2 regions of the Streptomyces sp. NBC_01003 genome follow, and region 2 is predicted to be linked to the other one. Evidence: riboswitches for the same ligand, from Rfam matches in the RefSeq annotation. Region 2 holds a riboswitch; the other holds the start of a gene.
What was found. Region 2 has a riboswitch for ZMP and ZTP ahead of OG698_RS20375 (glycine hydroxymethyltransferase). Riboswitches for the same ligand answer to the same signal wherever they lie in the genome.
Positions count from the first base shown of each region.

Region 1 (11,354 bases), 3.6 Mb from region 2:
GGATCAGGTCGGTGAGCCGCTCGCGCCAGGCCGCTTCCTGCTCGGCGACCCGGTCGCGCAGGACGGGCCGGTAGCGGCTGAGGTGGCGCGCGTTGATCCAGAGGCGGCTGATGTTGTCGTAGGGCGAGCCCTTCGCGCGTGCGAAGAACCACCCCAGGTGCAGCGTGGGCGTCGCCTGGGCTCGCTCGGCGGGCAGGAGGCTGTCGAGCTCGGCGCTGGAGGCGCTGCCGAAGGCCTCCGCCACGAGGTCGTCCGCCGAGGGGAAGTAGTGGCTGATCAGTCCGGGGCGGACGCCGAGCTCCTCACCGATCCGCCGCAGCGTGACGCACTCGAGTCCCTCGGCGAGGGCGACCGCGGCGGCCGCGTCGACGATCTCCGCACGTCGGGCGGCCGGCGTCTTCCGAATTCGCTTGTGCTGGACGCTTGACGGCATACCCGGGATGCTATTGAGTGTGCGACCAATAAACAAGCGCATGGCCGGTCAGGGGGTCCTGGCTCACCTCACCACCGGCGCAGCGGCCGCCGCGCTCTGCGTCAACGCCACTCGACGCGACGGCGTCCGTCGGCGCTGACCGGGCCCGCCGATCTAAGGCACGTCATACCGCTTGAGCGCGCGGGCGACGGGCTCACCGGACCGCTCGGCGTACGCAAGGCGCTCGCGCACCTCACGCAGGCCGCGGGGCCGGAACCCCGGGCCGCCGCAGCAACTCTTGTGGAAACCCACGCCCGCGTGCAGCAGAACCGAGAGCGTCCGCCACGCGGCGGTGTCGCGGCGGCGCGGCGCGGCGAAGGCCGACCCTGCGTGGATCATCGGCTCGGCACAGCGCGGACAGATCCGCTCCCTGTCCCGGTCGTAGGGCTGCTTGTACGAGACCCGACAGGGCAGGCACACGTATGAGGTCTTCCCATGGGTCATGCCGCCACCGTAAGCAACACCGTCCGTGGCTTCGACGGAATTCTTCAGCCCGTGTGGGCGTCCGACACGGCACCGGCCGCGGCGAGATGGTCCAGGGCGGAGTCCGCCAAGGTGCGGACGGCCGGGTGCCAGGGGCGGGCCCGGGGTCCGGTCAGTACGAGGCGCCGTGAGGTCCGGGGGTGCAGCGGCAGCAGCGCCAGGTCCGGCGGGATCAGGGAGCGGGACACCTCCGACAGGACGGTCACGCCGATACCGGCCTGCACCATGCTGATCAGGGTTGCCAGATCCCGTACCCGGTGCGTGGGGGTGAACCTCAGCCCGGCGAGACGGTGGATCGTCCGGATGCGGTCCTCGCAGCCGTTGGGCGAGATCAGGAACGGATCGTCCTCCAGGTCACGGATGTCGACGACCGGCTCGCCGGCGAGGGGATGGTCCAGGGGCAGCACGGCGCGGTAGCTGTCGGCGGCGAGCTGGACGCCCGGGCCTGCGGGAGGGTCGATCAGGATGGCGGCATCGGCCGTCCCGTTCTCCAGCCAGGCGGCGATCTCGGCGCTGTCCCCTTCGAAGACTCTGACCGTGACGCGGGGCTGGTCCTCGCGCCAGTGTCTCAGCAGGCCGGGGACCAGCCCCTGGCAGACCGTGGGTGTGGCGGCGAGGCGCACGGTGCCCGTCATGGTGGCGGCGTCCGCCGCGAGTTGCTCCACGGACCGGGCCGCCGCCACCGCTGTCCGGGCGTGCGGCACGACCCGCTCGCCGAGCACCGTGGTCCGCACCGGAGCGGAACGCACCAGCAGCGGGGCGGTCAACTCGCGTTCCAGGGACGCGACCGCGTGAGACACCGCCGACTGGCTCAGACCGAGTTCGGCCGCCGCCGCGCTGAATCCGCCCGCGTCGACGACAGCGAGGAACGCCCTCAACTGGGAAAGGTTCACGGTCATGCAAGGGCCTCATATACCTATGACACGTATGCGTTGGATCAATCGTGCCAGGTCGGTGACGCTTGGTCCGTGCCGCCACCTCTGGCGGACCCCCGGCACCTGCTCAGGAGAAGCCATGCCTTTCATCCGCGTCACCGTCACCGACACCGCACTTCCCGCCGGCGTACAGCGCACCCTCGCCGAGGGCCTGACGGGCCTGGCCGTGTCGGCGCTGCGCAAGTCCGGCGCCAGGACCGTCGTGCACGTCGACCTGGTGCCGGCCGACTGCTACTACGTCGACGGCAGGCCGCTGGCCGGTGACCTCGATGCCCATGTCGAGGCCACCGTCACCGTCGGCACGAACAGCGCCGCGGAGAAGGCCGCGTTCATCGCGGAGGCGGGCGAACTGCTGACCAAGACCCTTGGCCCGCTCGCCCGTTGCGGAGTCGCGCTGCACGAACTGCACCCCGAGAGCTACGGCTACGCCGGTGTGACGCAGTTCGACTTCTACCGCAGCGAGGCCGCCCGGCGGTAGCCGCCCCCGGAGCCCGCTCTCACGTGTCGAACTCGCCGTACCAGGCCCGCTCGAGGAGACAGGTGGGCAGATACGGCGACTTGCTGTCGACCGGGAACTCCGAGTCGAAGGCGAGGCACGCCAGCGCGAGCGGGCCGAGGGCCACCCGGCTGTGCGGCCCCGTCGAGTCGCTCCAGTAGCGCTCGTGATGGGCCAGCGCCTCCGTGAGCGCTTCCGCGAAAGCCTCGTGGTCACCCGTCACGAGACGGTGGAAGAGCGCGACGGGCTGGTAGCCGACCAGGTTCAGGAAGTCCGCAGGCGTACGGGTCGCCACGTCGGAGTGAGAGGTGTTCATGGTGGCGAGCAGCTTCTGGACCACATCGTCCATGGGGCGCTGCAACCAGTACGTCTGGAGCGTGTCGATCCAGTGGAAGACGTACTCGTCCATGGGCGCGGCCCGACGCAGGTCGTCCAGCGGCACGTGGCACAACTGCGTCATGCGGTCCCGCTCACGGCAGACGGCGGCGAGATAGAAGGCGTTGAGCCAGGCGCGGCCGTCCGCGTACGGGGCGGGGCCGGTGACCGGAAGCGTCACGACGTCGTGCCCGATCCGGCAGGCGACGCTGCTCTCCCGGGAGGTCGTGGTGGCGAACAGTGCCGAGCCGACCTGCATGGCGCCGACCCATGCCTCCCAGGTCTCCAGCGCTCCCCCGTCGGGGTCGGACGTGCAGCGCACGTGGCTCAGGGCGAGCGAGGCCGCGAACGCGTCGCCGAAGGCCGCGGGGGACTGGGGCAGCCGGGATATCAACTCAGCTGTTTTCAGGGCAAGTTGATCGGGGGTCTGCGCCCGAGGCGTCGGTTCCGGTGCGGCATCGGCGGAGTCCTGGCTACGCAGGGACCTCATGAGGTCCATCAACTCCTGCGGCGGCGCCACGGAGAACGACCGGTTCTCGTGGTCGAAGACAGTGAGCGAGACAAGCCGCCCCTGGCGCCACCAGTACAGCCGCGGTGAGAGCGCGCCCGGCCCGTCCTCGTAGGCGCCGATGGCATAGGAGCCCAGGTCGTTGACGGCGTCCACCACGCCGCCGTCCACGATCGGGTGGAACGCCAGCAGATGCCTCGTCGGCATCACGACGAGCGCCCCGGCCTCCGGCAGCTCCCGGCCGGTCAACTCCCTCACCAGATCGGGGAGTACGAGCGCCTTGCTGGAGACGAAGAACGAGTCGCCGTACACGGAGTGCATCAACGCGCCCTGCGGGCCGCGGAATTCGTCGTGCTCGACCGGCTCACGGATCAGGTTCGCGCGGCCCGCAGCCCACAGCTGCTCGGCACCGACGCGCGCCACGTCCCGGTCGTCGAGGATCCGTACGGAGGTGGGTGCGTCCAGGGCGAGGACCGCGAGCAGCCCCTCGGCGACCGGCCGCGCATGGCGGAAGCCGTCGGCCGTGTCGCCCGGGAAGGCGTCGTCGGGCAGCAGCCGCCAGCACGTCCGCTCCAGGAGCTCCGTGGTGCTCTCGCCTCCCTGGGAGGCGTTCTCCAAGCCGGCGAAGTGCTGCTCCACGATCCGCGGCCAGTCGTCCTCGGCGGACTGGCGACACCGCTGCGCGAGGTTCGACAGCGGGCTCAACCTGCCCTCCAGGCGCACCGCGTCCCCCGTCACGGTCATATGTGTGCCGTGACGGGCGATGAAGTAAGCGGCCGTCAGGCTCCGCAGGCGCTCGGCCTGAGGGACGTTCAGCATCGGCAGGTGTGGATCGGGTGCGTGGTGAAGGTTCACTGCACAAACTCTACGAAGAGGTGCGGGAGCCGGTGACGGGCGGGCCCGTGCGTGCGGTCCGGGTCGGGCTCGTGTAGGCGAACCGGGGCAGGTAGAACTGCGTGACGGGGCCGACGGTCAGGGCGTACAGCACGGTGCCGAGCCCCACGCCGCCGCCGAGCAGCCACCCGATGGCGAGCACGGAGACCTCGATGAACGTGCGGACGACGCGGATGGAACGTCCCGTCAGGGCGGACGCGCCGGTCATCAGCCCGTCCCGCGGCCCCGGCCCGAACCGTGCGCCTACGTAGACGGCGACGGACAGCGCATTGGCGAATGTCCCGGCCAGGAGGAGCCCGACGCGTTCGGGCAGTGTCAGGCCCTCGGGGACGAGCGCGAGCCCGAAGTCGGACGAGACGGCGATGACGACGATGTTCGCGGCGGTCCCGAACGTCGGCCGCTGCCGCAGAGGGATCCACAGCAGCAGGACGGACACACCCACGACCGCGGTGAGTGTGCCGAAGCTCAGGGAAGTGTGCTTCTCCAGAGCCTCGTTGAGAACGCTCCAGGGACTCAGGCCCAGCCCGGCGCGGACCATGACGGCCATGCTGAATCCGTACAGGGCGAGGCCGATGAACAACTGGGGCAGGCGGCGGAGTGGGCGTTCGCCGAAGCGTACGTAGGTGAGTGAGGGAGAGGGGCGGTTGCACCCGATCCCTTCGTCGCCCGGCGCCGCCTGCTCGGAGCGGGCCGTCGTGTCCGTGTCCTGCCGCATATGTGCCTGCCTCCACCGTGGGTGTCGTGGGCCTTCAAGGCCATTGCGGCAACTCTGTAGAGTGATTGGCCCGGATGACATGGCCAATCTCGGGAGAATGGTTTGACTGACGCGAACGCCTTCCTGCCGGTGGACAGGGTGGGCCGCGTGGACCGGAGCCTGGGCAGCCGTCAGCTCGCCGCGATGCTGCCCGACACCGTCGGCACGAGACCCGCCTATCGCCACCTCGCGCAGGCGATCAGCACGCTCATCCTGGACGGACGCATCGCCCTGCACGTCAGACTCCCCGCCGAGCGCGAACTGGCCGCCGCCCTCGACACCAGCAGAACCACCGTCACCGCCGTGTACGACCTGCTGCGCGAGAGCGGTTACGCACACAGCCGCCAGGGATCGGGCACGTGGACCGCCCTGCCCGAAGGCCGCGCCCCCAGTGGCATCACCCGCCTCCTCGGCCCCCAGGACACCGCGATCGACCTTGCCAGAGCGTCCCCCGGGCTCCCACAGCAGGCACTCGTCGACGCCCTCGCGCACATCACCCCGCAACTTGCCGAGCAGGCCCACACCCCTGGCTACCACCCCTACGGCCTGCCCGACCTGCGCGCCGCCGTCGCCGAGCGCTACACGCGACGGGGCCTCGCCACCCTGCCCGAACAGATCCTGGTGACGTCCGGCGCACAGCACGCGCTGACGCTCGTCCTGGGACTGCTGAGCAGCCCCGGCGACCGGGTCATGGTCGAGAACCCGTCCTACCCGAACGCCCTCGAGGCACTGCGTCGAGCCCGGCTGCGTCCCGTGTCCGTCCCCGTGACCGACACCGGCTGGGACATCGGGATCACCGAATCGACCCTCCGCCAGGTCGTGCCCCAACTGGCCTATCTGATCCCCGACTTCCACAACCCGACCGGCTGTCTCATGCCCGAACACGAGCGGGCACGCGTCCTGCGCGCGGCGGAGCGGTCCGGTACCTGGCTGGTCATCGACGAGACGCTGGCCGACCTCGCGCTCGACGTTCCCCCGCCGCCTCCCTTCGCCTCCCACGCGGCGAAGGGTGGCACCGGGCAGGTCATCAGCATCGGCTCGATGAGCAAGACCCACTGGGGCGGCCTGCGCATCGGCTGGCTGCGCGCGCCCGCACGGCTCGTCACCGAACTCGCGGGCCAGCGCGTGGCCACCGACATGGGCGGATCGGTCGTCGATCAGCTCCTGGCACTCGCCCTCCTGGACCGGGCCGACGGGCTTCTGCCGCCCCGACTCGAGCAACTGCGTTTGCAGCGCGCCGCGTTGGTCGCCGCACTGACGGAGCACATGCCGCACTGGACCTGGCAACTGCCTCCCGGGGGCCTGTCGTTGTGGGTCGACCTGGGCGAACCGGTGGCCTCCGCGCTGTCCGAACGAGCACTCGACAACGGCGTCCGGATCGAGAGCGGCGCCTGCTTCGCCACCGACCCCGGCATCTTCGAGCAGCGGATGCGCATCCCGTACACGACCCCGGCGGACACCCTGCGCGAAGCTGTCCACCGCATGGCGACGGCGCTCGCCGCCGGCCTTCCGCCGGCGTCCACCGTGCGACGGCCGCACTGGGTCGCTTGAGCCTTGGAGGACGAAGGAGATCGCTGCATGGTGTACGGAGGTGAGCGTCCCGGGACCGGTCCGCTCTTTCGCCTTCCATGGCGTGGGTGCCACTACCCGGGTCGGCCCGAGGAGGACCTGTGGATCGCCCTCGGCGTGGATGGGAACGGCGGCTGGTGGTTCGACGGGTACTTCCTTGGGCGCCTGCTATTGGGCCAAGGCGCGCCGCGCGCCGCCGAGTTCGCCCGGTGGCTCCTGGAGGCGCCGCCGACGGGCCCGTACGAGCGGGAATTCACGCTGATCGACCGTGAACCGCAGGCCGGATCCGCGCGGATCGCCGTCGGCACACTGCTGACCGTCGGGTTCCTCATGGGCCGCGAGGAACCCGACGGGCCCGAGTATCTCCAGATGCTGCCGTCGGGCGAGACGGCAGTACGGCACCTCGGCTTCGAGGTGTGCGCACCGCTGGAGTGCGCACCGCTGCCGCGCGCCGCCCTCGAGGTGGCGGCCGCCGGACTTCTCGACGCCGCCACCGACCAGGGATCCCGGATGCGCGATCGACGCGGTCCTGTCAGCCGAGCGCGCGATCGAGGTCCACGCCGAGCTGGTGGTACGCCGCGGTGACCGTCTGGGCCAGGAGGACGGCGATGGTCATGGGGCCCACCCCGCCGGGGACGGGGGTGATCAGGCGGGCCCGCTCGGCCGCGGTGTCGAAGTCGACATCGCCGACGTTGCCCGCGTTGTAGCCGGCGTCGATGACGACAGCGCCGGGCTTGATGTCCTCGCCGCGGATGAGCCGGGGCCTGCCCACGGCCGCCACCACGATGTCCGCCTCCCGCACGAACGCGCTCAGGTCGGCAGTCCGCGAGTGGCAGTACGTCACCGTGGCGTCCCGGGCGAGCAGCAGCATCCCGGCCGGCTTGCCGAGGATCGCGCTCCGGCCCACGACGACGGCATGCCGCCCCGCGACATCGACGTCGTACTCGTCGAGGAGCCGCATGATGCCGCCCGGTGTGCAGGAGACGAACCCGGGCAGCCCGAAGGCCATCGCGCCGAACGAGGTCATGGTGACTCCGTCGACGTCCTTCTCCGGGGCGATGGCCTCGAACGCCGCGCGTTCGTCGATGTGCGGGCCCACGGGGTGCTGGAGCAGGATTCCGTGCACCGACGCGTCCTGCGACAGGGTGCGGAGAGTGGCGACCAGCTCCGCGGTCGTCGTTTCGGCGGGGAGCTGGACGCGCCGCGACTCGATACCGGCCTTGGCGCAGCGGGCCTGCTTCATGCGGACGTACGTGACGGAGGCGGGATCCTCGCCCACCAGTACGGTCGCGAGGCAGGGCGCCGAGCCCGTGCGCCTCACCAGCTCCGCCGCTCTGCCCGCGGACTCCTCGACGAGGCGCCGAGCGGTGCCGGTGCCGTCCATGTGGTGGGCTGTCTGTGTCGGGGACATGGTCGCCTCCCAGGCGTCATTGACCATTCGCCCAGGCGCACGGCATACATCGACCCTTTGGTCAGGCCGCTCCCCGGTGGTTCTCCACCCCAGCGCCAGTCACGGCCTGTGTGCCACTGTAACGGTTTCGGTCAGCCGCGCGAGAGCCGCGGCCTCCTCGCTGCCGTCCTCGGCGCTGAAGACGTGCACGACCAGACCCGTCTCGCCGGGCGCGGCCGGCACGTGCAGCGTCTCGAAGTCCAGCGTGAGCAGCCCGGCCACCGGGTGCCTCAGGCGCTTGCGCCCCGCCGCGCACATCACGACCTCGCCGCTGTCCCAGATACGCCTGAACTCCTGGCTGAGCGCGGTGAGTTCGGCGATGAGCGCGGCCAGATCCGTGTCGTCGGGGTAGCGCCCCGACCAGACCCGGAGCTGGCCCACGGCCTCCGCCGCCCGGTCCTCCCACTCCGGGTGGACGACGCGGGAAGCGGGGTCGAGGAACAGGTACCGCGCGTTGTTCCGGTCGCGGCGGGCCGGCTCGCCGAGGCCGCCGATCAGCTCGGCGCCGAGGGCGTTCCACGCCACCACGTCCAGGCGATGGTTCGTGGCGAAGGCCGGGAAGCCGGCCATGGAGTCGAGGAGCCGCCGCAGCATCGGGCTGACCCGGGCCTCGGGCGCGGGGCCCTGCCGGGCGCCTGCCAGGGTGGCGAGATGCCCGCGCTCCGCCGTGTCGAGGCCGAGCGCCCCGGCGAGCGCGTCGACGACCTCGGCGGACGGCTGGGTGGCGCGGCCCTGTTCCAGGCGTACGTAGTAGTCCACGCTGATCCCGGCGAGCTGTGCCAGCTCCTCGCGGCGCAGTCCGCGTACCCGTCGGCGACGGCCGCCGGAGAGCCCGACGTGCTCCGGTTTGACGCGCGCGCGGCGGGCGCGGAGAAAGTCGCCGAGGCCATGCTGCGAGCCGCCGGTGGTGAGGGCGGTGCCCGCGTCTGTTTCCCCGATGTGGTTCACGCCGTCCATGGGCCCAAGTATGCGTGGCCCTCGCAGTACCAGGACGGGCGTTCCGCCGTTGATCAGGGTGCTGGCTGCCCGGACGCGCCTGGGCGAACGTGGTGGCATGAACGACACGACGTCTCAGCAGCCCAAGAAGATCCTCGTGGTCAGCGCCCACCCGGAACCCCGTTCGCTCAACTCCGCGTTGACCGACTTCGCGGTCGAGCACCTGCGCACGGCAGGACATGAGGTGAAGGTGTCCGACCTCTACGCGATGAAGTGGAAGGCGACGGTGGACGCCGACGACTTCCCCGAGCACACCGGAGCGGGCCGGCTGCACGTGATGGCCGACTCCGAGCGGGCGACGCTCTCGGGCGGTCTGTCGCCCGACATTGCGGCGGAGCAGGAGAAGGTGCGCTGGTCGGACGCGGTGGTCCTGCAGTTCCCGATGTGGTGGTTCTCGGCGCCCGCGATCCTCAAGGGCTGGATCGACCGGGTCTTCACGAGCGGTTTCGCGTACGGCCCTGCGGTCCCGCCGCCGTACGGGGAAAGTTCCCTGCCGGGCAGGCGGGCGCTCGTGTCGGTGACCGTCGGCGCACGGGAGTCGGCGTTCTCCGACCGTGGTATCCACGGAAGCCTCGCGGACGTCCTGCACCCCATTCAGCACGGCCTGTTCTGGTTCACCGGCATGAACCCGTTGGAGCCGTTCGCGGTGTACCGCTCGAACGAACTGCCCGACGACCGCTTCGCCGCCGCGCGGGCGGAGTACGCGCGACGGCTCGACACACTCTTCACGGCCACGCCCGTCCCCTTCCGCCCCCTCACGGGCGGCGACTACGACCACGACATGCGGCTCCTGCCGGGGGTCGAGGCACCGGGTACGAGCGGACTCGGCCTGCACGTCCGCGACCGGGCCTGAGGACCGTCTCGCGCGGCCGGCCCTCCTGGGCGCCTCTCTATTTGAACGTGTTCAAATAACTGCGCTAAGGTGGTGCCGACACGATGAGGGGGCTCCATGAAGATCGTGATACCCGGCGGCACCGGGCAGGTAGGGACGATCCTGAAGCGTGAACTGGCCGAAGCGGGACACGAAGTCGTCGTCCTCACACGGCGGCCCGTGCACGACGGCGAAGTCCGCTGGGACGGCGAGACCCTGGGCCCGTGGGTCGAGGTCGTCGACGGCAGCGACGTCGTGATCAACCTCGCCGGACGCAGCGTGAATTGCCGCTACACGCAGGCCAACCTTCGGGCCATGATGGATTCGCGCGTGCGCTCCGCCGAGGTCGTCGGCGAGGCCGTCGCCGCCGCCGCGCGACCTCCGAGGGCGTGGCTGCAGATGAGTACGGCCACCATCTACGCCCACAGCTTCGCCGCACCGAACGACGAGACGACGGGCGTACTCGGCGGCGACGAGGCCGGCGTCCCGGGCTACTGGGGTTACAGCGTCGAGATCGCCAAGGCGTGGGAGCGGGCGCAGGAGCGGGCCGCCACCCCGCACACCCGCAAGGTCGCCCTGCGCGCCGCGATGGTCATGAGCCCTGACCGCGGCGGCGTCTTCGACGTCCTCCTGCGCCTGGCCAGACTCGGCCTCGGCGGTCCGGTCGCGGGCGGTGGCCAGTACGTGTCCTGGATCTACGACCGTGACTTCGCCCGAGCGGTCCGGTTCCTGATCGAACGCGACGACCTGGACGGGCCCGTGAACCTCGCCGCCCCCGAGCCGCTGCCGCAGCGTGATTTCATGCGTGCGCTACGCGCGGCATGGGGCGTCCCGGTGGGCCTTCCCGCGACGAAGCGGATGGCCGAACTCGGCGCGTTCGCGCTCCGCTCGGACACCGAACTCCTTCTGAAGAGCCGCCGCGTCGTCCCGGGCCGGCTGCTCGACGCGGGCTTCTCCTTCGACCACGCCGGGTGGCCCGACGCTGCCGCCAACCTCGCGCGACGTGTACGCGGTGGGCGTGACGTCACGCGGGCCATGGCGGACGGGATGGTGTGAGGAGGGGAGCCGGGGGCGTCTCCGTCGAGCGGCCCCCGCCGTCACCAGGGGAGCGGGCCCTCGGCGTCGACGTATGTACCGGTCGGGCCGTCGGGGCCCAGCTGGGCCATGCGCACGATGATCTCGGCACCTTCCTCGACGGTCTGGATGCCCGTGTGCCCGTTCAGGTCCGTCGCGGTGTAGCCGGGCTCCACCGCGTTGATCCGCATGCCGGGGAACGCCTTCGCGTACTGCACGGTGATCATGTTGACCGCGGCCTTCGACGCCGGGTAGGCGACTCCGGGATACGCGTGAGTCGGCGTACCCGCGTCGGCGACCCGGGCCAGCGAGGCCAGGCCGCTGCTCAGGTTGACCACGACCGGCGCGTCGGACTTCCGCAGCAGGGGCAGGAACGCGTGGGTCACGCGTACGACGCCGAAGACGTTCGTCTCGAAGGTCGACCGCATCTCGTCGGCGGTCACGTCCGCGGCGCCGATCACGCCTCCGTCCGGGGTC
Region 1 is NZ_CP108707.1:889,139-900,492, reverse strand. It holds gene OG698_RS04350 (TetR/AcrR family transcriptional regulator) at 1-433, opposite strand, end outside; gene OG698_RS04345 (deoxyxylulose-5-phosphate synthase) at 587-916, opposite strand; gene OG698_RS04340 (LysR family transcriptional regulator) at 961-1,854, opposite strand; gene OG698_RS04335 (4-oxalocrotonate tautomerase family protein) at 1,970-2,368, shown strand; gene OG698_RS04330 (immunity 49 family protein) at 2,388-4,124, opposite strand; gene OG698_RS04325 (YitT family protein) at 4,135-4,878, opposite strand; gene OG698_RS04320 (PLP-dependent aminotransferase family protein) at 4,981-6,468, shown strand; gene OG698_RS04315 (hypothetical protein) at 6,496-7,071, shown strand; gene OG698_RS04310 (bifunctional 5,10-methylenetetrahydrofolate dehydrogenase/5,10-methenyltetrahydrofolate cyclohydrolase) at 7,019-7,897, opposite strand; ZMP/ZTP riboswitch at 7,920-8,010, opposite strand; gene OG698_RS04305 (helix-turn-helix domain-containing protein) at 7,997-8,893, opposite strand; gene OG698_RS04300 (NAD(P)H-dependent oxidoreductase) at 8,991-9,785, shown strand; gene OG698_RS04295 (DUF1731 domain-containing protein) at 9,882-10,859, shown strand; gene OG698_RS04290 (SDR family oxidoreductase) at 10,901-11,354, opposite strand, start outside.
Region 1: linked by a shared signal. The riboswitch ahead of OG698_RS04310 (bifunctional 5,10-methylenetetrahydrofolate dehydrogenase/5,10-methenyltetrahydrofolate cyclohydrolase) and the one ahead of OG698_RS20375 (glycine hydroxymethyltransferase) in region 2 are both predicted to bind ZMP and ZTP.

Region 2 (11,354 bases):
AGCGCTTCGCCGCATCGTGCAGCGCATCTCCGAGCGCCGCTGCCCCTCTTTCCTGGCGGTCCTCAAGCGCTTCGGCGACGGGGATCCCGGCTGGCTTTCCTTTCCCATGCCCGGCTGGACGCTGGCCCTCGACATTCCCGCGAACCTGCCGGGCCTCGGCGCGTTCCTCGACGAACTCGACGAGGAAGTGGCCGCGGCGGACGGACGCGTCTACCTCGCCAAGGACGCGCGGCTAAGGCCCGAACTGCTCTCGACGATGTATCCCCGCCTCGACGAATTCCGTGCCCTGCGAGCCACGTTGGACCCGCGAGGCGTATTCCGCTCGGATCTGTCCCGGCGCCTCGGACTCTGAATGGATCGGGAACGAGCGCCACGACCAGGGCCCTCGCACATGCCGGCAATCGCTCCCCCACATCGCGCGCACGTCGTACCCCCCTCACCCGGCACGGCCCCTCCGCACCGATTCACTTTTGGTACACCGCTCGCGCCGTCCGGGTTCCCATCCCGCCCCCACCGATTTCGGTCCCGCCTATTTGGAGTTCGGTTCTCATGAAGGACGCTTTCGGCACCCCCCAGTCCCTGCTCGTCCTCGGCGGCACCTCCGAGATCGCCCTCGCCACCGCCCGACGCCTCGTGGCACGGCGGACCCGAACGGTGTGGCTGGCCGGCCGCCCGTCCCCCGCCCTCGACCGTGCGGCCGCCGAACTCCGCGACATGGGCGCCGACGCCCGTACCGTCGCCTTCGACGCGCTCGACTCCGAGGCCCACGAGGTGACGCTGGGCAAGGTGTTCGCCGAGGGTGACATCGACATGGTGCTACTGGCGTTCGGGATCCTCGGCGACCAGGCCCGCGACGAGGACGAGCCGCTCTCCGCCGTGCGCGTCGCGCAGACCAACTACACCGGCGCCGTATCGGCGGGCCTCATCTGTGCCCGCGCCCTGCAGTCCCAGGGCCACGGCTCGCTGGTGGTGCTCTCGTCGGTCGCGGGCGAGCGGGCCCGCCGGTCCAACTTCATCTACGGGTCGAGCAAGGCCGGCCTGGACGCCTTCGCGCAGGGCCTCGGCGACGCGCTCCACGGCACCGGCGTGCATGTGATGGTCGTCCGCCCCGGCTTCGTACGGTCAAAGATGACAGCGGGCATGGCGGAAGCGCCGATGGCCACCACGCCGGAGGCGGTGGCACAGGCGATCGAGACGGGGCTCAGGCGCCGGTCGGAGACCGTGTGGGTGCCGGGGGCGCTGCGCATGGTGATGTCGGCGCTGCGGCATGTCCCGCGTCCGGTGTTCCGGCGCCTGCCGATGTAAGCCGCGTCGGACAGCGGCCGGCCGAGTCGCTTCGCGTCAGCGAGCCGGCTGTCGGCCCCGCTTCGAACGGTCGGGACCCTGCGCGGGCACGGCCGGGCCGCCGAAGGGGAACTCGCGCAGCTTGCGCCAGATACCGTCGGCGCCCTGCTCGTACAGCGCGAATCCGGTGCACTGCCAGGCCGCCTCATATCCGGCGAGGTCCTCGTATGCCCGGTCCATCGCTTCCTCCGCGATGCCGTGCGCCACCGTGACGTGCGGGTGATACGGAAACTGCAGCTCGCGCGCGACCGGACCCGACGCGTCACGTACCTGCTTCTGCAGCCACGTGCAGGCCTCGGCGCCCTCCGCGACCTGTACGAACACAACGGGAGACAGCGGACGGAAGGTTCCCGTCCCCGCGAGCCGCATCGCGAAGTTCCGCCCCGCGGCGGCGACCTCCTCGAGATGGGCCTCGATCGAAGGCAGCGACCCGTCCTCCACCTCTGTCGGCGGGAGCAGAGTGACGTGCGTGGGGATGCCGTGCGCCGCGGGGTCACCGAAGCCCGCGCGCCGCTCCTGGAGCTGGCTGCCGTGTGGCTCCGGGACCGCGATCGAAACGCCGATCGTTACGGTCCCCACGTCGTACTCCTGTCGTCGTGTGGTGGGCGGGTGGCGGTAAGGCCGTTCAGGCGGGGCTGGGGCTCAGTGCTTCGCGGGCAGCAGCCCGACCTTGTCGTATGCCTGGGCGAGGGTTTCGGCGGCGACAGCACGCGCCTTCTCCGCGCCCTTGGCCAGGATCGAGTCGAGCGTCTCCGGGTCGTCCAGGTACTCCTGGGTACGGGTCCGGAACGGTGTCACGAAGTCCACCATGACCTCTGCCAGGTCCGTCTTGAGCGCACCGTACATCTTGCCCTCGTAGTTCTGCTCCAGTTCCGGGATACCTGTGCCGGTGAGGGTGGAGTAGATGGCGAGGAGGTTGCTGACGCCCGGCTTGTTCTCCGGGTCGAACCGGATCACGGTGTCGGTGTCGGTGACCGCGCTCTTGACCTTCTTGGCGGTGATCTTCGGCTCGTCGAGAAGGTTGACGAGCCCCTTCGGCGTCGATGCCGACTTGCTCATCTTGATCGACGGGTCCTGGAGGTCGTAGATCTTCGCCGTCTCCTTGAGGATGTACGGCGCCGGGACCGTGAAGGTCTCGCCGAATCGGCCGTTGAAGCGCTCGGCGAGGTCGCGCGTCAGCTCGATGTGCTGACGCTGGTCCTCGCCCACGGGCACCTGGTCGGCCTGGTAGAGCAGGATGTCCGCGACCTGGAGGATCGGGTACGTGAAGAGGCCGACGGTCGCGCGGTCGGCGCCCTGCCTGGCGGACTTGTCCTTGAACTGCGTCATGCGGGAGGCCTCGCCGAAGCCCGTCAGACAGTTCATGACCCAGCCGAGCTGCGCGTGCTCGGGGACTTGGCTCTGCACGAACAGCGTGCAGCGGTCCGGGTCCAGGCCGGCGGCGAGGAGCTGCGCCGCGGCGAGCCGAGTGTTGGCCCGGAGCTCCTTCGGGTCCTGCGGCACGGTGATCGCGTGCAGGTCCACAACCATGTAGAACGCGTCGTGAGACTCCTGCAGCGCCACCCACTGGCGGACCGCGCCGAGGTAGTTGCCGAGGTGGAACGAGCCTGCGGTGGGCTGGATTCCTGAGAGCACGCGGGGACGATCAGAGGCCATGCTCCTCATTGTCTCAGGTGTCTCTCATTGGTTGGAAACAGGTGGGCGACGGATGCACGACAAGTGCCGAACCGTGTACGGAGAGCCGTCGCCCACCCCGCCCGGCGTGTCGCCGGGATCTGGCTCCGAGATCTCGCTTCGGACCTGTCTGCGGAGCGAGTTCGGAAAACCTGTGCGACGGGTGGGAACCGATGCGCGGGGTGCGGTGTATCAACGATGTGAGGACACAGGGGGAGGTCCTGGAGGGGGGCCGCGTCGTCGACGACGAGCGTGCGGTGATCGCTCGCGTGCGCGCCGGAGATGTGGAGGCGTACGCAGTGTTGGTGCGCGCCTTCACCGGGCTGGCGCTGCGGGCGGCCCGGGCCCTCGGGGCGGGCGCGGACGCGGAGGACGTGGTGCAGCAGGCCTTTTTCAAGGCCTACTGCGCCCTGGGACAGTTTCGGGACGACTCGTCGTTCAAGCCGTGGCTGCTCGCGATCGTCGCCAATGAGACGAGGAACACAGTGCGCTCGGCGGTGCGACAGCGTTCGGTCGTGGGGCGGGAAGCGACGTTGATAGAGGCCGAGCCGCTGATACCCGAGACCACGGATCCGGCGGTCGCGGCCGTCCACGACGAGCGGCGGACGGCATTGCTCGCCGCGCTCGAGGAGCTGAGCGAGGAGCATCGGCTGGTCGTCACGTACCGGTATCTGCTGGAGATGGACGAGGCGGAGACGGCCGAGGCGCTCGGCTGGCCGCGCGGCACAGTGAAGTCGAGGCTCAATCGCGCGCTGCGGAAGCTGAAGCGGATTCTTCCGGCCGAGCTGGACCCGCGGGAGGGAGGTGATGAGCATGAGTGAGCCGCGCCACGAGCACGACGGGAGCCACGGCCCCAGCAAGGCGCACGGGCCCCGCGCGGGTCGCGGGCTGCCGGATGAGCTGCGGGCGCTGGGCAGGTCCCTGGACGGTCTGGGCCCCGGCGGCGAGTCGATGGCCGAGCGGGTACTGGCGCAGATACTCGCCGAGTCGGTTCCGGCGCCGGTGGCCGAGCCGGGGGCGGCCCCTGCCCAGGTGCGGCGGGCGCGCCGCTGGATACGGAAGCGGTGGCGGATGCTCACTGCGGGGATGTGCGGAGTGCTGACCGTGCTCGTGCTCACGCCTCCGGTGCGGGCCGCGGTCGCCGACTGGTTCGGCTTCGGCAGCGTGGAGGTCCGGTACGACCCCTCGGCCCTGCCGTCGTCCGGTGCTCATGTCCCCGGGTGCGGTACGTCGCTCTCGCTGGGTGAGGCCCGACGAGAAGCCGGATTCGAACCCCTGGTGCCGGACGAGCTGGGGATGCCTGACGCCGTCACGGTGACGCGGGAACCGAGATCGCGTTTCTTGATCACGCTGTGCTGGCGCGAGGACGGGCACACGATCCGACTCGACGAGTACCCGGCCCAGCTCGACATCGGGTACACGAAATCGGTGCGTATGCAGCCGCGCTGGGTCGACCTCGGCCCGGATACGGGGCTGTGGTTCGCCCAGCCCCATCTGCTCAGTTTCTGGATGCTCGACGGCAACGGCGACCGGTGGACCCGCTCGGAACGCGCCGCGGGCCCGACGCTCCTGTGGACCCGTCGGCAGCAGGTGACACTCCGCCTGGAGGGAATCGACTCCCAGGAGCGGGCGATGGAGATCGCACGCTCGGTACGGAAGCCGGACGCCGTCCGCTGATATCCGCGGGCTGAGCCGGCGGGCTCCCGCACACCCGAGAACTCACGCGCCAAAGTTGGGAACCCGGTCGGGTCGAGCGGTGTACCAGAAGTGAATCGGCACGGGCGGGCCGTGCCGGGACCAGCTGGGGGGGGAACGGATGCGAACAGTACGAAGGCTGGCCGCGCTGGCGGTGGCCCTGACGGCGGCACTCGCCGCGATGCTGCTGAGCGCGTCAGGGGCGTCGGCCGGCGGACCGACGAGCGTTCTGGTGGTGTCGCCCGAGAGCGGCCAGAGCGCGTCGCTCTACTTCAGTGACAAGAAGTACGGGCCCCTGGAAAGCCTCCTGGGCGAGCCGGACCAGGGCCGACGGGAGGAGCCGCCCGGCTTGGGCATAGGCGCGGGACGTCAGCTCAATGTCACCTGGCTGCTGCACGACGTGCTGCCGTGGCGGGTCGACCAGGTCTATCCGGACTCGCCGGGCACGAAGGACGTCTGGATACACACAGCGACACACGTGCCGGACTCCTACAACGGGTACTGGCACAAGGCGCAGAAGCCGGCAGAGCTGCGCGCGCTGCTGAAGGGCCTCGGAGTCATGGGCGAGCGGTCCCAAAAGGGCGGGAGCCCGATCTTCCCGGCACCCTGGCAGTCGCCCGACCGGTCCAAGGAAGCGCTCGGTGGAGCTCCGGCTCCGGCAGCCGACAGTCGCGGTGCCGGGCAGTCCGCAGGCGCGCGGGCCTCGGCAGCCCGGGCGGGCGAGGGGACGGACTGGTGGTGGGCGATACCGGGGCTGGCGGCGGGTGCCGCGCTGGCTCTGGTGCTGCGGCCGCTGGCCGGCAGGCTGCCGCGTCGTCGCGGGACGGGCGAGTCCCCGCCGGACACCGGACCACGGCAGCAGCTGATCGACTCCTGAGAGTCGCCCGTCAGCTCTCACGGCTGCGAGTACGCACTGACCGGCCCGTCGGTGCGGCTGATGACGGGCCGGTCAGGAGATCACGGAGCTAGGGGGTCAAGCGATCAGGTGAGGTCGACTTCCGGGTAGAGCGGGAAGCCGCTCAGCAGGTCGGACGCTCGCGTGGAGACCTCGTCGGAGACCTTCTCGTCCAGGATGTGCTGGGCCTTGGAGGGCGCGCCCTTGCTGGTGGTGCCCGGTTCGGCAGCGGTGAGCACGCGGTCGATGAGGCCGGCGACCTCGTCCATCTCCGCGGTGCCCAGGCCCCGGGTGGTCAGAGCGGGGGTGCCGATGCGGATGCCGGACGTGTACCAGGCCCCGTTGGGGTCGGAGGGGATGGAGTTGCGGTTGGTGACGATGCCGGAGTCGAGGAGCGCGTTCTCGGCCTGGCGGCCGGTGACCCCGTAGGAGGTGGCGACATCGATCAGGTTGAGGTGGTTGTCCGTGCCGCCCGTGACAAGGGTGGCGCCGCGGCGGGTCAGGCCCTCTGCGAGGGCGCGGGCGTTGTCGACGACGGACTGGGCGTAGTCGCGGAACTCGGGGCGGCGGGCCTCGGCCAGGGCCACGGCCTTGGCGGCCATGACGTGGGGCAGCGGACCTCCGAGGACCATCGGGCAGCCGCGGTCGACCTGGTCGACGAGCGAGTCGTCACAGAGCACCATGCCGCCGCGCGGGCCGCGCAGCGACTTGTGCGTCGTGGTGGTGACGATCTGGGCGTGCGGCACCGGGTCGAAGTCGCCGGTGAGGACCTTGCCTGCGACGAGGCCCGCGAAGTGCGCCATGTCGACCATGAGGGTCGCCCCGACCTCGTCGGCGATCTCGCGCATGATGCGGAAGTTCACGAGGCGGGGGTACGCGGAGTAGCCGGCGACGATGATCAGCGGCTTGAAGTCGCGGGCGGTGGCGCGCAGGGCTTCGTAGTCGACGAGGCCGGTCTGCGGGTCGGTGCCATAGCTGCGCTGGTCGAACATCTTGCCGGAGATGTTGGGGCGGAAGCCGTGGGTGAGGTGGCCGCCGGCGTCCAGGGACATGCCGAGCATGCGCTGGTTGCCGAAGGCCTGACGGAGCTCGGCCCAGTCGGCGTCGGAGAGGTCGTTCACGTTGCGGACGCCGGCCAGCTCCAGGGCGGGGGCCTCGACGCGCTGGGCGAGGACGGCCCAGAAGGCGACGAGGTTGGCGTCGATACCGGAGTGCGGCTGGACATACGCATGGCGGGCGCCGAAGAGCTCGCGGGCGTGTTCGGCGGCGAGGGCCTCGACGGTGTCGACGTTGCGGCAGCCGGCGTAGAAGCGGCGGCCGACGGTGCCCTCGGCGTACTTGTCGCTGAACCAGTTGCCCATCGCGAGGAGGGTGGCCGGGGAGGCGTAGTTCTCGCTGGCGATCAGCTTGAGCATCTCGCGCTGGTCGGCGAGCTCCTGGCCGATGGCGTCGGCCACGCGGGGCTCGACGGCGCGGATCACGTCGAGGGCGCTGCGGAACGCTACGGATTCGGTGGAGAGGGCGGGCTCTGACATGACGGACCTCCGGACGGATGGGACCTCCACTGCCCGAGCGAAGTCGAGAGCGGGGGTTCACGGGTCGGCCCAGGCGCACGGCACACAGTTCACAGGCCGCTCCCCGATGGTCGGTCCCATCCCAGCGCGCCAGTCACGGCCCTGCGGGCCACCCTACCGGGCGCGCCGGGAAGCGAGGTTCCCGGTCCACGATGCGAGCGACGGTAGGAAGGGGCCACAAGCCCACGTCTTCGCGTCATAAGAGCCGTAAGAACGGAGATCCCGTGACTGCTGTGACTCCTCCGAATGCCGTAACGGAAGCCTTCATCACCGCGTCCGAAGCGCACAGTGCGCACAACTACCATCCGCTGCCCGTCGTGGTCGCCACGGCGGAGGGGGCGTGGATGACGGATGTCGAGGGGCGCCGGTATCTCGACATGCTCGCCGGCTACTCGGCTCTCAACTTCGGCCATGGGAACCGGCGGCTCATCGAGGCCGCCAAGGCGCAGATGGAGCGGGTGACGCTGACGTCCCGCGCCTTCTACCACGACCGGTTCGCCGAGTTCTGCACCCAGCTCGCGGAGCTGTGCGGCATGGACATGGTGCTGCCGATGAACACAGGGGCGGAGGCAGTGGAGACCGCCGTGAAGACGGCGAGAAAGTGGGGGTACCAGGTCAAGGGGGTGCTCGACGGCAGGGCGAAGATCATCGTGGCGGGCAACAACTTCCACGGGCGCACCACGACCATCGTCAGCTTCTCCACGGACCAGGAGGCGCGCGCGGACTTCGGTCCCTACACGCCGGGGTTCGAGATCGTGCCGTACGGCGATCTGACGGCACTGCGTGGCGCTGTCACCGAGAACACCGTGGCCGTGCTGCTCGAACCGATCCAGGGCGAGGCCGGTGTCCTCGTACCACCGGCCGGATACCTGCCGGCGGTAAGGGAGTTGACCCGCGAGCGGAACGTGCTGTTCATCGCCGACGAGATCCAGTCGGGTCTCGGGCGGACCGGGCGGACGTTCGCCTGTGAGCACGAGGGCGTGGTGCCCGACATGTACGTGCTGGGCAAGGCGCTCGGCGGTGGGGTCGTGCCGGTGTCGGCAGTGGTGTCCAGCAGCGAGGTGCTGGGGGTGTTCAAGCCGGGTGAGCACGGGTCGACGTTCGGCGGGAATCCACTGGCCTGTGCGGTGGCGCTCGAGGTCATCGCGATGCTGCGCACCGGGGAGTTCCAGCAGCGGGCGGCGGAGCTGGGCGAGCATCTGCACGCGGAGCTCGGACTGCTGGTGGGCACGGGCAAGGTGACGCAGGTGCGGGGACGCGGGCTGTGGGCGGGGGTCGACATCGATCCGTCGTACGGGACGGGAAGGGAGATCTCGGAGAAGTTGATGGACAAGGGCGTCCTGGTCAAGGAAACCCATGGGAGCACGATCCGGATCGCTCCGCCTCTGGTGATCAGTCAGGAGGACCTGGACTGGGGGCTCGACCAGCTTCGGGCGGTCCTGGCGGTCTGACGGTGGTGCGCCTCCGGCAGGGGCCGCCGGCTCGTGGTCCGGCCGTTCACGGGGGCGCCCCCCGGAGGGTGGGCCGCCCGCGAGCCGCCCGGTGCGGGGCACCCTCTACAGTCGCTTTGTGCTTCTTGGAATGGTTTGCGCGCTCGGGGCTGCGGTCTGTTTCGGTACGGCTTCCGTGTTGCAGGCGATGGCCGCGCGGGCCGCGGAGCCGGGGTCGGGGTCCGGCGTCGACGCCGCATTGTTGCTGCGGGCGCTGCGGCAGTGGCGCTATGTCGCCGGGCTGGGACTCGACCTCCTCGGGTTCGTGTTGCAGGTCGTGGCGCTGCGATCCATTCCGATCTATGCCGTCGGCGCGGCGCTCGCCGCGAGTCTGGCGGTGACGGCGGTGGTGGCCTCGCGGCTGCTGGATGTGCGGTTGAGCGGTGTCGAGTGGGGCGCCGTCGGAGTAGTGGTGGCGGGGCTTGCGATGTTGGGCCTGGCGTCGGGGACGGAGGGAGACAAGGCCGGTTCGGACGCGTTGCGGTACACGATGCTGGGGACAGCGCTGGGGGTGTTGTTGATCGGGGCGGTGGCCGGGCGGCTTCCGGGGAGGGGGCGGGCGCTCGCGCTGGGGCTCGGTTCGGGGTTCGGGTTCGGGGTGGTGGAGGTGTCGGTGCGGCTCATCGACGACGTGTCGCCCGGCGCGTTGCTGAGCAATCCGGCGACATATGCGCTGCTGCTCGGTGGGGGCTCGGCGTTTCTGCTGCTGACCTCGGCGTTGCAGAAGGGGTCGGTGACCACGGCCACCGCGGGGATGGTCGTGGGCGAGACAGTGGGGCCGGCGCTGGTCGGGGTGATCTGGCTCGGGGATCGCACGCGCGAAGGGCTGGCCTGGCTGGCGGTTCTCGGGTTCGTGGTGGCCGTGGCGGGGGCGTTGGCGCTGGCGCGCTTCGGGGAGGCGCCGGTGGGGGACGCGTCCGCACCGGCCCGGGTCTGACCCGAAACCACCCGACCCGAACTCGTTCCGGCCCGACCCGACCCGAACCGAACCCGTTCTGACCCCGAACCGACCCGACCCCGAACCGACCCTGAGCTGACCGTCCACGACCGCCCATGGCCGCCCGACCCGAACCCGGGCCGCTCAAGCCGAGACGCCCACTGCCCGACGCCCGCCCCCTAAGGCAGCACCCGGCACAACGCATCGAGCGCGCTGGTCCAGGCGTGGTCCGGTGGGGTTCCGTAGCCGACTACCAGGGCGTCCAGGGGTGGTTCGGCGGGGGCCGCTTCGTGGCGGAAGCTGGAGAGGCCGGCGACTCCGAGGCGCTGCCAGGCGGCGGCGCGGACCACGGACTGTTCGGTGCCGGGCGGGAGTTGGAGGACGGCGTGCAGTCCGGCGGCGATTCCGGTGGCGCGGACGCCGGGGGCGCGTTCGGCGAGGGCGGCGACGAGCTGATCGCGGCGGCGGCGGTAGCGCAGGCGGGCGCCGCGGACATGGCGGTCGTAGGCGCCCGAGTCGATGAACTCCGCGAGGGTCAGCTGGTCGAGGACGCCGCACGACCAGTCGGCGACGCCCTTCGCCTCGATCACCTCCCCGATGACGGAGGGCGGCAGCACCAGCCAGCCGAGGCGCAGGCCGGGTGCGAGGGATTTGCTGGCCGTGCCGCAGTAGACGACGCGGTCGGGGTCGAGGCCCTGGAGGGCGCCGACCGGCTGGCGGTCGTAGCGGAACTCGCCGTCGTAGTCGTCCTCCAGGATCAGTCCGCCGGTGCGGCGGGCCCAGTCGACGACGGCGGTCCGGCGGTCGGGGTGCAGGGCCCCACCCACCGGGAACTGATGGGCGGGGGTCAGGAGGGCGGCGCCCACATCCGGTTCACCGGTCGCCAACTCATCGGTGCAGGTGCCGAGTTGATCGAGAGGAAGGGGGTGGGTGCGCAGGCCTGACCGCGTCAGGACGTCCCAGTGGATGTCGAGCCCGTACGTCTCCACGGCCACGTCTCGCACGCCCCTGTTGCGCAGCACCTCGCCGAGCAGCATCAGACCGTGGACAAAGCCGGAGCAGATCACGATGCGGTCCGGGTCGGCGTGGACGCCGCGGGCGCGGGCGAGGTAGCCGGCGAGGGCGGTGCGCAGTTCGATGCGGCCGCGGGCATCGCCGTAGCCGAGGGCGTCGTTCGGGGCGGCGTTGAGGGCGCGGCGCGAGGCCTTGAGCCATTCGGCGCGCGGGAACGAGGAGAGGTCGGGGGTGCCGGGGTGCAGGTCGTGGCGGAGTCCGGCAGGAGCGCGCCGGCCGCGGGTCGGGGCCGGCCGGGGCGCCTCCACCGGCCGCTCCGCGACGCGCGTCCCCGAGCCCTGGCGCGCGGTGAGCCAGCCCTCGGCGACGAGGTCGGCGTAGGCGTCGGCGACCGTGTTGCGGGCGATGCCCAGATCGGCTGCGAGCGTGCGGGAGGATGGGAGGCGGACACCGGGGGCGAGGCGGCCGCCGCGTACGGCGTCACGGAGCGCGTCGGTCAGGCCTTTGCGCAGGCCGGAGCCGGTCGGCTCGACGTGCAGATCGATACCGAGCGCTTGACCGGAGGGCGAAGTGGCCCAGGATTCCACCATGGAATTGGACCATACCCGTGGGCTACTCCGCTCGTAGGGTCGATGTCATGACGACGAACGAGAACACCACCGACAGCACCGGCCCGACCACCGACGCCGGCCGGACCACCAAGGAGTACGTCCACGAGCACGCACCCCGGC
Region 2 is NZ_CP108707.1:4,468,649-4,480,002, forward strand. It holds gene OG698_RS20340 (FAD-binding protein) at 1-352, shown strand, start outside; gene OG698_RS20345 (decaprenylphospho-beta-D-erythro-pentofuranosid-2-ulose 2-reductase) at 550-1,305, shown strand; gene OG698_RS20350 (2'-5' RNA ligase family protein) at 1,342-1,923, opposite strand; gene trpS (tryptophan--tRNA ligase) at 1,987-3,000, opposite strand; gene OG698_RS20360 (RNA polymerase sigma factor) at 3,192-3,839, shown strand; gene OG698_RS20365 (hypothetical protein) at 3,832-4,695, shown strand; gene OG698_RS20370 (hypothetical protein) at 4,835-5,590, shown strand; gene OG698_RS20375 (glycine hydroxymethyltransferase) at 5,695-7,143, opposite strand; ZMP/ZTP riboswitch at 7,204-7,290, opposite strand; gene rocD (ornithine--oxo-acid transaminase) at 7,335-8,633, shown strand; gene OG698_RS20385 (hypothetical protein) at 8,764-9,609, shown strand; gene OG698_RS20390 (PLP-dependent aminotransferase family protein) at 9,789-11,213, opposite strand; gene OG698_RS20395 (carboxymuconolactone decarboxylase family protein) at 11,261-11,354, shown strand, end outside.